DNA from 4 places in the Enterobacter sp. UPMP2052 genome. Region 3 is predicted to be linked to each of the others. Evidence: predicted binding sites of a transcription regulator. Region 3 holds the regulator's gene; each other region holds the start of a gene.
What was found. The regulator CRP, encoded in region 3, controls carbon source genes, mostly activating them, when cyclic AMP is high. The targets are predictions, from matches to a motif close to ATGTGANNNNNNTCACAT.
Positions count from the first base shown of each region.

Region 1: rhaS (HTH-type transcriptional activator RhaS) is a predicted target of CRP. The motif match lies at 1,823-1,840, and genes of this name have one in related genera.
Region 2: ACWKX3_RS00855 (YfcZ/YiiS family protein) is a predicted target of CRP. The motif match lies at 1,233-1,250, and genes of this name have one in related genera.
Region 4: ACWKX3_RS01595 (CidA/LrgA family protein) is a predicted target of CRP. The motif match lies at 809-826, and genes of this name have one in related genera.

Region 1 covers NZ_JBSKJR010000010.1:50,788-53,862, forward strand. The annotation lists gene rhaR (HTH-type transcriptional activator RhaR) at 1-784, opposite strand, end outside; gene rhaS (HTH-type transcriptional activator RhaS) at 858-1,694, opposite strand; gene rhaB (rhamnulokinase) at 1,996-3,075, shown strand, end outside.
Region 2 covers NZ_JBSKJR010000001.1:181,055-184,129, reverse strand. The annotation lists gene fadI (acetyl-CoA C-acyltransferase FadI) at 1-636, opposite strand, end outside; gene ACWKX3_RS00855 (YfcZ/YiiS family protein) at 843-1,127, opposite strand; gene fadL (long-chain fatty acid transporter FadL) at 1,500-2,828, shown strand; gene mlaA (phospholipid-binding lipoprotein MlaA) at 2,874-3,075, opposite strand, start outside.
Region 3 covers NZ_JBSKJR010000005.1:167,797-170,871, forward strand. The annotation lists gene ACWKX3_RS15660 (YccS/YhfK family putative transporter) at 1-1,036, opposite strand, end outside; gene crp (cAMP-activated global transcriptional regulator CRP) at 1,094-1,726, opposite strand; gene ACWKX3_RS15670 (OsmC family protein) at 2,038-2,442, shown strand; gene ACWKX3_RS15675 (phosphoribulokinase) at 2,529-3,075, opposite strand, start outside.
Region 4 covers NZ_JBSKJR010000001.1:349,229-352,303, forward strand. The annotation lists gene ACWKX3_RS01590 (CidB/LrgB family autolysis modulator) at 1-365, opposite strand, end outside; gene ACWKX3_RS01595 (CidA/LrgA family protein) at 362-760, opposite strand; gene map (type I methionyl aminopeptidase) at 962-1,741, shown strand; gene dusC (tRNA dihydrouridine(16) synthase DusC) at 1,808-2,740, shown strand.

The DNA.
Region 1 (3,075 bases), on a different contig from region 3:
CCACCGAAAAGTAGTTGCTGTCCTCAAAGCCGCAGCGCATCGCCACTTCACTCACCATCAGCTCCGTATGCTGGAGCAAATACTGAGCGTGGCAGATGCGCAGCTGGCGCAGATAGTGGTTCACCGTCATCCCGGTCTGGGTGCGGAACTGCTGGCGTAACGCGCGTTCGCTGCACTGCTCCTGCTCGCAGAACTTTTCCAGCACGAAACTCTTGTTCAGGCTGCCCGCAAGTTGGGTGATGAGCTTATCAAGCAGCGCCTCCTGAGTGGTGGCGGAGGGGTTGTCGGTGGCATAACGATAGCGCTTGAGGGTCATTACCAGCTGGGCAAAGAGCAGCTCCGCCATCTGGTTAGCCTCGGGATCGTTTTTCAGGCTCTCCTGTTCAAGCTGGGAAATCACCTGCCGGACCTGGGTCATGCCGTTGCTGCTTAAGCGCCAGTGCGGTGCGCCCTTCGCATCAACAAACCCCGGAATGTTTGCGGCCCAGTCGACGTTGAGTTTGAGCCTGTCCGGGCAGTAGATGACGTTCTGCAACACCAGGTCGTTCACCGAGGCGTAGGAGTGTTTGTCCTCGGCGCGAATGTAAAACAGATCCCCGCGCGTGATGCGGTAAGGCCGGTCGTTAAGGACGTGCAGGCCGTTGCCCCGCCACACCAGCACCAGCTCGCAAAATTCATGCGTGTGTTCGGCAAAGACGTTTTGCGGATAGCGATCGGCCACCGCAACGGCCTGGCCGGCGGAGGCAAAAAAATCATCTTTGCGAAGAATTAACTGAGCAGCCACACCACAACCTCACGGGCGAATAACCTGACATTATTAGCCTTTTTGCGGCGAAAAAACGGTGATTGCCCTCGCGTTACTGAAGCGACGCGTCCTTGCCCTGACGAATGTCGCGCGGCGACCAGCTGAATTCACGGCGAAACAGCGTCGAAAAGTGGTTACTGTCGCCGAAACCGCAACGATAAGCGATGTCCGTGACGCTTTCATCCGTGTGGCGCAGCAGATGCCGGGCCTTGATTAAGCGCAGGCGGTTAAGATAGCGCTGTGGGGTCAGCCCGGTGTGCTGCTTCAGCTGGCGGTGCAGGGTACGCAGCGACAGCGAGAAATCATCCGCCAGCGTTTCCCAGCAGATATCCTCAGCAAAGTGATCTTCCAGCCAGGCCATCAGCTGGTTAAGGCGCGCAGCGTTATTTTCCAGCCCCTCCACCAGGCTACTGCGGCGCAGCAGCACCAGCAGTTGCATAAAAAGAAGTTCACGCGTGGCAACGACGTGCGTCTCCAGCCCCTCCTCGCTCTGCTCCATCTGGCTCACCAGCTGGCGCACCTGCTGCAACGTGGACTGATTAACCCGCCAGTGCGACGGATAGTGCCCGTCTTTCTCCTGGGGCAAAAGCTGATTAAGCCCGGACAAAAACTGGAACGCATCCGGCGAGCGATACAGCACGTTGGTCAGACACAGGTTGTCGGTATGTTCGTACAAATGCCGGTCGTGATCGCGTACGAAGCAGACCGTGCCACCGCTGATGGTGTACGGCTGGCCGTTGAAAACGTGAATGCCCGTGCCGTGCTCAACAATCACAATCTCATGGAAATCATGATGATGTTCCGGAAACGCTGCCTGCGGGAGCCGTGGCTCAATCGCGACAGGCGACCCGCCCGAAGGAAAAAAATCCACGCTGTGTAGTACGGTCATAACGGCCCCCACCAATGAGAAAAGTTCTCAAAATAGTAATTAAGGCCCGGCGCACGCACCTTAAATTTTCAGCAGCAAACCTCGCAAAAGCTGTCCGTTTTTCAAGAAACGGGCGGAAAGATCGGGAAATGCGGTAAGCGTCACACTGCCTGAAAACCCCGTCATTACTGGAAACTGTGAACTGCCTCACGTTCACCTTTGCTTTCTTGCCAGCGCGCGATTTGCCCTGTCACTGGCGAGAAGGTGCCTTTTTCTTCCCTTTCTTACACTCACCGCTAATGACTTGAGAAAGGACGTGACCATGACTTTTCGCCATTGTGTGGCTGTCGATTTAGGCGCATCCAGCGGCCGCGTAATGCTGGCGACCTGGGACCGTAGCCAGCGCACGCTTTCGCTTCGCGAAATGCACCGTTTTGCCAACTGCCTGCAAAAGCGGGACGGCTTTGATACCTGGGACATTGACGGCCTGGAGGCGGCAATCCGTACCGGGCTTGGGAATGTCTGCAATGACGGCATCCGTATCGACAGCATCGGAATTGATACCTGGGGCGTGGATTACGTCCTGCTGGACGACGCTGGCGAACGCGTCGGCCTGCCCGTCTCTTACCGCGACAGCCGTACCGACGGCGTCATGGCGCATGCCATCGCCCAGCTGGGTAAAGAGACGATCTACGGGCGCAGCGGCATTCAGTTCCTGCCGTTTAACACCCTGTATCAGCTGCGCGCCCTGGTCGAACAGCAGCCGGAACTGGCCGCAAAGGCGGCGCACGCCCTGCTGATCCCCGACTACTTCAGCTACCGCCTGACCGGCAACCTGAACTGGGAATACACCAACGCCACCACCACCCAGCTGGTGAACATCAATTCCGATAACTGGGACGAAAACCTGCTGGCCTGGACGGGTGCCTCGCCGTCGTGGTTTGGCACGCCGACCCATCCGGGCAATGTGATTGGCGAGTGGGTCTGCCCGCAGGGCAATCCGATCCCGGTGGTGGCCGTGGCGAGCCACGATACCGCCAGCGCGGTCATCGCCGCGCCGCTTGCCGACAAAGACGCGGCGTATCTCTCTTCCGGCACCTGGTCGCTGATGGGCTTTGAGAGCAAAACGCCCTACACCAGCGACGCCGCGCTGGCGGCGAACATCACCAACGAGGGCGGCGCAGAAGGCCGTTACCGGGTGTTAAAGAACATCATGGGGCTGTGGCTGCTCCAGCGGGTGCTGAAAGAGCAGAACATCACCGACCTGGCCTCGCTGATTGCACAAACCGAAAAGCTGACGGCCTGCACCTACCTGATCAACCCCAATGATGACCGCTTTATCAACCCGGCGCACATGAGCGCCGAGATCCAGGCCGCCTGCGTCGAGGCCGGCCAGCCGGTG
Region 2 (3,075 bases), on a different contig from region 3:
GAGCTGGTGCGAGCGGTGCGCCAGCGCATCCTGTTGCTCACGCGTGATGCCGTAGGTTTTCGCCATCTGTTCAGCGGTGTCGCCCATGCGCAGCCCGGTGGAATACTCCGCTACGGCGGGGGGAACCGGCATGAGATCGCGTAACCGTAAACGCGAGAAAAGTTTGAGTTTCTGTCCGGCAGTGCGCGCCTTGTTGGCATCTACCAGGATCCGCGCCAGCTTTTTACTTACGCCAATCGGCAGGACTGAAGATGAATCCGCGCCGCCGGCAATCCCGGCTCGAATGGTGCCCGCCATCAGGCTTTCCGCGACGTTGGCGACCGCCTGGAAGCTGGTCGCACAGGCGCGGCTGACGCTGTAGGCATCGGTGTGCACGTTCATGCCCGTTCCAAGAACAATTTCGCGCGCGATATTGGGCGCTTCCGGCATCTGAACGACCTGGCCGAAAACCAACTGTTCAATCACCTCGGGGGGGATTTCGCTGCGAGCCAGCATTTCACCCACTACCATTTTCCCCAGATCGACTGCCGGTACTCCGTGAAATGCGGTTGCCTGGCGCGCAAACGGCGTGCGTAACCCGCTGACAATGGCGATGCGGTCACCGTGTCGGGTGATAAGCGGTAATGCCTGACTCATAACACTCCCCTGTAAAATTTTTATGCTGACGCGCAAAGTGGTCTGACCTGATAACAGTCTTAACCATTTTTTTACATTGAGCCAATCGGGGAAACGAAAAAATGCGAGCTAATACACAGAGAAGAAAAAGAAAATGCCCCTGTTGAGCAGAGGCATTGTTGCGGTTTTTGCCCTCTCAGGTAAAAGAAGGCCGCGGACCGGTGGAATTAACGCAGACCCAGCTGGAAAATCAGAGTTTCGGCTTCGCAGGCGAAAACAAAATCGATGTCCAGCTGCACGCCGCCATCCACTTCAGTAAAGGTGGACGTGATTTCGCACGGATCGGATTCAACCTCGCGCGCACGCTGGCTCAGCGCGGCCAGGGTTTCTTCCGCTTCGGCACGGTTGCTGAACACACGGCTGTAAGACGCGGTGCAATCGGTGTTGTCCATAATGGTTCCAACATCCATACAGCAGCAAACCGGGGTTTCATCAGCACTGCATTTACTCATAGCTCAATTTCCTCTGTATTCGCGTAAGACGCGAGATAAACACGTTGAGGATATTTTACGCCCCGGCGCAGCCTCTCTCCAGCCGTTAATGAGGCAAAATGAGATAAGTGACCGATATCACACTAAAAAATGATCTAAAACAAAAATCCCCTTTTCGGACGACGCCCTATGGTCACATTTTTGCCAACCAGATCTCGTTTCTAGAAACATGTTTGAAAATATTAATAAACATACTTGCAACATTCCAGCTGGTCAGACCTATACTCTCGCCACTGGTCTGATTTGTCTGCGGTACCTCAGACCCTACACTTCGCGCTCCTGTTACGGTATGTAACAAATATTGAATAAAAATAACTCAATGAGGTTATGGTCATGAGCCAGAAAACCCTGTTTAAAAAGACTGCGTTAGCAGTTGCAGTGGCAATCGTCTCAACGTCCGCCTGGTCAGCGGGCTTCCAGTTAAACGAATTTTCTTCCTCTGGCCTTGGCCGTGCGTATTCCGGGGAAGGTGCAATTGCCGATGACGCAGGCAATGCCAGCCGCAACCCGGCACTGATCATGATGTTTGATCGCCCAATGTTCTCCGCAGGCGCTATTTTTGTCGATCCGGGTGTGGATATCACCGGGACCTCGCCTACGGGCGCCAGCCTGAACTCTGATAACATCGCGCCTACCGCATGGGTACCTAACCTGCACTTCGTCGCGCCTATCAACGATCAGTTCGGCTGGGGTGCATCCGTCACCTCAAACTACGGTTTAGCGACCGAGTTTAATAACAACTACGCGGCCGGTGCTTACGGTGGTAAAACCGACCTCGAAACGCTCAACCTGAACCTGAGCGGTGCATACCGTCTGAACAACCACTGGAGCTTCGGCGTTGGCTTTGATGCGGTATACGCCAGAGCGAAAATCGAACGTTACGCGGGTGACCTCGGTCAGATCGTGGCAGGCTCAGGCGTTCTGCCGCCCGTCCCTGGCCTTGCACAGCAGGTTGCGGGACTGCCTGCAGATACCCAGATTGCGCACCTGAAGGGTGATGAGTGGGGCTTTGGCTGGAACGCCGGTATCCTGTACGAAATCGACAAGGATAACCGTTACGGCTTTACCTACCGCTCTGAAGTGAAAATTGACTTTGATGGCGACTACAAGAGCAGCCTGCCTTCCGCTTATAACCAGATCCTCGGCAGCTTCGGTCTGCCAATGGGCACCGATGGCCGCACCACGGGCGGTTCTCTGAGCCTGCATTTACCTGAAATGTGGGAACTGTCGGGTTATAACAAAGTGGCACCGCAGTGGGCCGTTCACTATAGCCTGACCTACACCAGCTGGAGCCAGTTCCAGGAACTTAAGGCCACCAACAGCAACGGCGATACCCTCTTCTATAAAGATGAAAGCTTCCGTGACGCGTACCGTATCGCGCTGGGGACCACTTACTATATGGATGACAACTGGACATTCCGTACCGGTATTGCCTTCGATGACAGCCCGGTACCAGCGGATAAGCGCTCTATCTCCATCCCGGATCAGGACCGCTTCTGGCTGAGCGCCGGTGCGACCTATGCCTTTAACAAAGATGCCTCTATCGATGCGGGCGTCTCTTATATGCACGGTCAGAAAGTGTCGTTCCAGGAAGGCCCGTATGAGTTCTCTTCTGAAGGTAAAGCCTGGCTGTACGGCATGAACTTCAACTACGCGTTCTAATCGCGCGCAGATCAAAAAAAGGTGAGCATTGCTCACCTTTTTTATTTATTCCGAGTCGATATCTTTTAGCTCGTTCTCGATGGCTTTCGCGTTTGGATTGTCTTCCGGCTTCAGCTTGCCGCCATTGGCAATAAAGTCGTGATTCTGGAAGTAGGCCTCACGCACCATGATGTACGGGTCTGAGGACTGACGGAGCAATCCGTCTGAATCCAGCAGCTGCGCACGCGTTTCGACGCCTTCAATCGTC
Region 3 (3,075 bases):
GTTTTTGTTTATCGGCCATCAGGTCGCGTGGGTAGAGCGGACGCTGGGTGCGCAGGACGCGCGCGATGCGGCTGAAGTGCCAGGCGGCGAACTGCCCGACCGGGTTATCCGGGTGCTGGCGGGCAATCTTCTCCAGCGCGCCGAGGGGTTTATCCATGTTAAAACGCGTGGGGTAGCGGTGATAAAGAATGTCGTCTGCCAGCACCCGCAGGCGCGCGGACACCGTCTGTGCGTTCCAGCGGATCACCGCTTCGGCGTGGCTACGCTCGACCAGCTTTTGCACCTCTTGCGGGTGATGCAGGCTGACCGAGATGTGCTCTTGCAGATCCAGCCCTACCTGGAAGATGCGCAGCAGCCGCTTGTAATCATGGTTTTTATTGGCGGCAAGCATATGCAACTGCTGGTAACACTGGCCAATCAGATCCACCACCTTTTGCTGTCGCGTCAGCAGCGGCGGCAGTGATTTTTCCGGATCGGTGTGCTGGGTCAGCAGGGTGTATTTGGCCTCGCAGTACTCCGCTAGCTGCACGTAGAGCAGGCTCAGGGATTCGCGCAGCGGCTGTTCCCGCCACAGCCAGAACCAAAACCAGTTGAATACGCCGTACCACAGCGTGCCGAGGGCGTAGATCAGCAGCGGCTCCCACACCGGCATATTGCCCGCCAGGCTCAGCGTAAAGATGGCGGCAATCAGCGAGGCGGGCAGCAGTCGGGCGTGCAGCGAGCTGATTTCAGCAGTCACGCCGAGCGTCATTGCCAGCACGGTCAGAATGAGCGGCAGCGGAATATCCCGGGCCAGCAGAAGCTGCACCGCGAGGCTACAGCCTGCAAACAGGCAACCGCCAACGATCAGGCGTTTGAAAAAGCGCTTATGCGGCGTGTCGAGGCCCGCAATGTTGCAGCAGGCAGGCACAAGGGAAAACAGCAGACCCTGCTGGAGATGACCAAGGATCAGGCCCACGGCCACAGGAAGGCACAACACCAGCGTTTGCCGCAGTGCGTAGTTAACTTCCGGGTGATAGATCAGCCTGCGCCACATGGGGAGTAGAGACAAAAACGGCGTGTCACCTTGCGGTGGCACGCCGTTTGACCGTAATTAACGGGTTCCGTAGACCACGATGGTTTTACCGTGGGCAGAGATCAAGTTCTGGTCTTCCAGCATTTTCAGGATACGGCCCACTGTTTCACGGGAGCAACCAACGATCTGACCAATTTCCTGGCGGGTAATTTTAATTTGCATGCCGTCAGGGTGGGTCATCGCGTCCGGCTGTTTAGCCAGGTTCAGCAGGGTCTGCGCGATACGGCCGGTAACGTCGAGGAAGGCAAGGTTGCCCACTTTCTCAGACGTCACCTGCAGACGGCGAGCCATCTGGGAAGAGAGACGCATCAGGATGTCAGGGTTTACCTGAATCAGCTGACGGAACTTCTTGTAAGAAATTTCAGCCACTTCACATGCGGTTTTCGCACGAACCCAGGCGCTACGTTCCTGGCCCTCTTCAAACAGGCCCAGTTCACCGATGAAATCGCCCTGGTTCAGATAAGAAAGGATCATCTCTTTCCCTTCTTCATCTTTGATCAGCACTGCCACCGAGCCTTTGACGATGTAATACAACGTTTCCGCTTTTTCACCCTGGTGAATCAGCGTGCTCTTCGATGGGTACTTATGAATGTGGCAATGAGACAAGAACCATTCGAGAGTCGGGTCTGTTTGCGGTTTGCCAAGCACCATGCGCTGTTATCCTCTGTTATAAGCTGTCACCAGAGCCATAAATCGCATCCTGACTCTGGGGTTGCAATCGAATTCTTACCCATACCCTGGGAAGTCGGCTGTCGTAACGTTTCGCAGCCAGTAAAGTTTGATGTCCTCTGCATACATGTGTAACGTCAATGTATTACTGTAGCATCCTGAGTGTTTTAGCATAGCTTTTGACGCGTGTCTCCTGGTGTCTCGCTTCAGCATGATGCAGGTCGCCTTCCGTTGCGTGAAATGTAACGCGCGCGTACTCTGTCACCAAAAATGCAACGTTGGAGTTAATGAATATGCAAGCGCGTGTAAAGTGGGTAGAAGGGCTGACGTTCCTGGGCGAGTCTGCGTCAGGCCACCAAATTTTGATGGACGGTAACTCCGGCGATAAAGCCCCAAGCCCTATGGAGATGGTGCTGATGGCGGCGGGGGGATGCAGCGCTATCGACGTGGTGTCGATCCTGCAAAAAGGCCGTCACGACGTGACCGATTGCGAAGTGAAGCTCACGTCTGAACGCCGCGAAGAGGCGCCACGCCTGTTCACGCATATCAATCTGCACTTTATTGTCACGGGTAAAGACCTGAAAGACGCGGCGGTGTCGCGCGCGGTTGACCTGTCTGCGGAGAAGTACTGCTCTGTGGCGTTAATGCTTGAGAAAGCGGTTAATATTACCCATTCGTATGAAGTGATTGAGGCCTAATCTTTTGGCGGGTGGCGCTTCGCTGACCCGCCCTACAAAAGCACGATCGTAGGCCCGGTAAGCGCAGCGCCACCGGGCAAAACAACTCACGCGATCTGCTTGCCTTCCATCAACCGCTGCACCAGCGGTGTCATGATTAACTCCATCGCCAGCCCCATTTTTCCGCCCGGCACCACCAACGTATTGATATGTGAAATAAACGACCCCTGCAGCATCGCCAGCAGCCACGGGTAGTCGATCCCGTCCAGATTGCGGAAATGGATGACCACAAAGCTCTCGTCCAGCGACGGAATGGTTTTGGCGGCGAACGGGTTGGAGGTGTCTACCGTCGGCACGCGCTGGAAGTTGATATGGGTGCGGGAGAACTGCGGCGTCAGGAAGTTAATGTAATCTTCCATCGAGCGCACCACCGAGTCCATCACCGCCTCGCGCGAATGACCGCGTTCGCTGATGTCGCGCGTCAGCTTCTGGATCCACTCCAGGTTAACAATCGGCACCACGCCCACCAGCAGGTCAACATGGCGCGCCACGTCGTGCTGTGGCGTGACCACGCCGCCGTGTAGCCCTTCATAAAACAACACGTCGGTGGGTTCCGGCAGCGGCTGCCAGGGCGTAAAGGTGCCCGGCACCTGG
Region 4 (3,075 bases), on a different contig from region 3:
GAGGCGGCAATCTCGGGCGATGCGCCCATCAGCAGCGCCACCGATGTGCCGGTGATCATCGCCACCAGGCTGCCCAAAAAACAGATGGTAATGATGGATTTCCAGCGGGCGCGGATTTGGTGCAGCTGTTCATATAAAGGAAACGCCAGCGCCACGACGGCAGGCTGCAGCAAATCGTTTAATATTTTGCTCCCGGCAAAGTAGCGTTCGTAAGGAATGCCGGTGAGCATCAGGAAAGGAATAATCACCACCATCGCCACCAGCAGCGGGTTAAGCAGCGGCATCTTAAAACGTGCGGCCAGTTTACGCGCGGCGAAGAAGACCACCAGGGTTAACGGCAGCGACCACCAGATATTGGCTATCATTGTTTGGTTCCTTTTTGCCCGACCACTTTACGTTCGCCGTGTACCAGATGCGAACTCCAGCTCACCACCAGCAATACCACCAGCGTACTGACCGCGCAGGAGACCACAATCGGGCCGAACTGCGCTTTGAGCAAATCGAAATACTGCATCACCCCCACGCCGATAGGCACGAACAGCAGCGCCATATAGCGGATAAGTACGAAGCAACCGGGGTTGACCCACTTTGCGGGTAGCACCTGCAGCGCCAGTAGCACAAACAGGATCAGCATGCCGATAATGCTGCCGGGGATCGTGATGGGCAGCAGCGAGGCGATAAAGATCCCGGCATAGAGACAGGCGTAAATCAGGACGAATGCGCGCAGATATTGCCAGACAGTATTCAATGATTTGCTCATGGTAAAAGTCCTTGAAGAAACGCATTCATCATACAATTAAACCCAGAAGTGTGCCACGGATCACATCATGAAATTTGAGAATACCAGACATTCCGAAAGGGAACGTTGGGCATTTCACCAAATGGACAGCAGCCCGTTTGCATGCCAGTATTAGTTTCATTTATGAATCAAACGATTAACAGGCTGCGCAGGAGACGATTTATGCCGTCAATCATCATTAAAACCGCCGATGAGCTCGTCAGACAGCGCCACGCCGGGGAACTGTTGGCCTCCGTCTTTACCATGTTAGACGGATTTATCGCGCCCGGCGTGACCACCATGGCGATAAACAACCGTGTTGAGGCGTTTATCGTCGATACGCTTCAGGCCCGCCCGGCCAGTAAAGGGCAGTATGATTTCCCGTATGTGCTTAACACCTCCGTCAACGAGGTGGTCTGCCACGGCATTCCTAAAGAATCTGAACATCTGAAGTCCGGTTCAATTGTGAACGTTGATATCACCCTCGAAAAAGAGGGCCTGATTGCCGATTCCAGCAAAATGTATCTGATTGGCGATGTTTCACCGCTGGCGCGTCGGCTGGTGAAAAAAACCTACGAAGCGATGTGGAAAGGGATCAAGGCGGTGAAGCCCGGCGCGACGCTCGGGGATATCGGCCACGCTATTCAGTCGCACGTTGAAAGCAACGGCTACAGCGTGGTGCGTGAGTACTGCGGCCACGGTATCGGCAAAGAGATGCACGAGGAGCCACAGGTGCTGCATTACGGAAAACCGGGCGAAGGTGCGGTGCTGAAAGAGGGGATGGTGTTTACTATCGAGCCGATGGTCAACCAGGGCGACAGCCGCATCAAGACTAAAAAAGATGGCTGGACGGTGGTGACGCGCGATAAAAAATTGTCGGCGCAGTGGGAGCATACCATTGCGGTTACCGCAGACGGATTTGAGGTGCTCACCCTGCGTCCTGAAGAAACGATCCCGGATTAACCTCCGGGCTTCCCACTGACCCTGCGAGCAGATACCATAGCGCGTCTTTTTTCACAGGTACTCTGCATGCGTGTTTTACTGGCCCCAATGGAAGGCGTGCTCGATTCTCTCGTGCGCGAACTTCTGACCGAGGTGAACGATTACGATCTCTGCGTGACGGAGTTTTTACGCGTGGTCGATATGCTGTTGCCGGTAAAATCTTTTCACCGACTCTGCCCTGAGCTGCACAACCAGAGCCGGACCTCCTCCGGTACGCTGGTGCGCATCCAGCTGTTGGGCCAGTATCCCGAATGGCTGGCAGAAAACGCCGCTCGCGCGGTTGAGCTGGGCTCTTACGGCGTCGATCTCAACTGTGGCTGCCCGTCGAAAATGGTCAACGGCAGCGGCGGTGGGGCGACGCTGTTAAAAGATCCTGAGCTTATCTATCGCGGCGCAAAAGCCATGCGTGAAGCCGTGCCGTCGCATCTGCCGGTAACGGTTAAAGTGCGCCTGGGCTGGGACAGCGGCGCGCGCCAGTTTGAAATCGCCGATGCGGTACAGCAGGCCGGGGCAACCGAGCTGGTGGTGCATGGCCGTACCAAAGAGGATGGCTACAAAGCGGAGCGCATCAACTGGCAGGCCATCGGTGAGATCCGCCAGCGGCTCAGCATACCGGTTATCGCTAACGGTGAAATCTGGGATTACGAGAGCGCCCAGGCCTGCCTGAAAGAGACGGGCTGTGACGCGGTGATGATTGGCCGTGGAGCGCTGAACGTGCCGAACCTTAGCCGGGTGGTGAAATATAACGCGCCGCGGATGCCCTGGGCCGACGTCGTGGCGCTGCTGCAAAAATACAGCCGCCTGGAAAAGCAGGGTGACACCGGTTTATATCACGTCGCACGCATCAAGCAGTGGCTTAGCTATTTGCGTAAAGAATACGACGAGGCGCTGGGATTATTTCAGGAGATCCGTACGCTGCAAACGTCGGCGGATATCGCGCGGGTAATTCAGTCAAAATAATAAGCGTTAATTTGCTCACAATTTTTTAAATAAGAAAACATCGAAGGTTTTAAACGTGGCGCGACGGTGTTAAGGTGCCACTGTTTTCAACGCAGGATTGTTACTGGTTAACAGGCAAAACCTAAGCGTTCCGCAGCATACGCCGCTGTGGAACGCTTAGGTTTTTTTTTGCCTGTCATTTACGCAGGAGAAAAACCTGGCTTAACGCTATTCAAAGAAATTAATAAACAGATCGCGACAGGAAATTAAAAAATTTCCTGCGACCGGTTACGCACTAATACTCTTTCACAGGTGGTTATGATGGAATATAGAATTATTCCCTGCAAGCTGTGCGC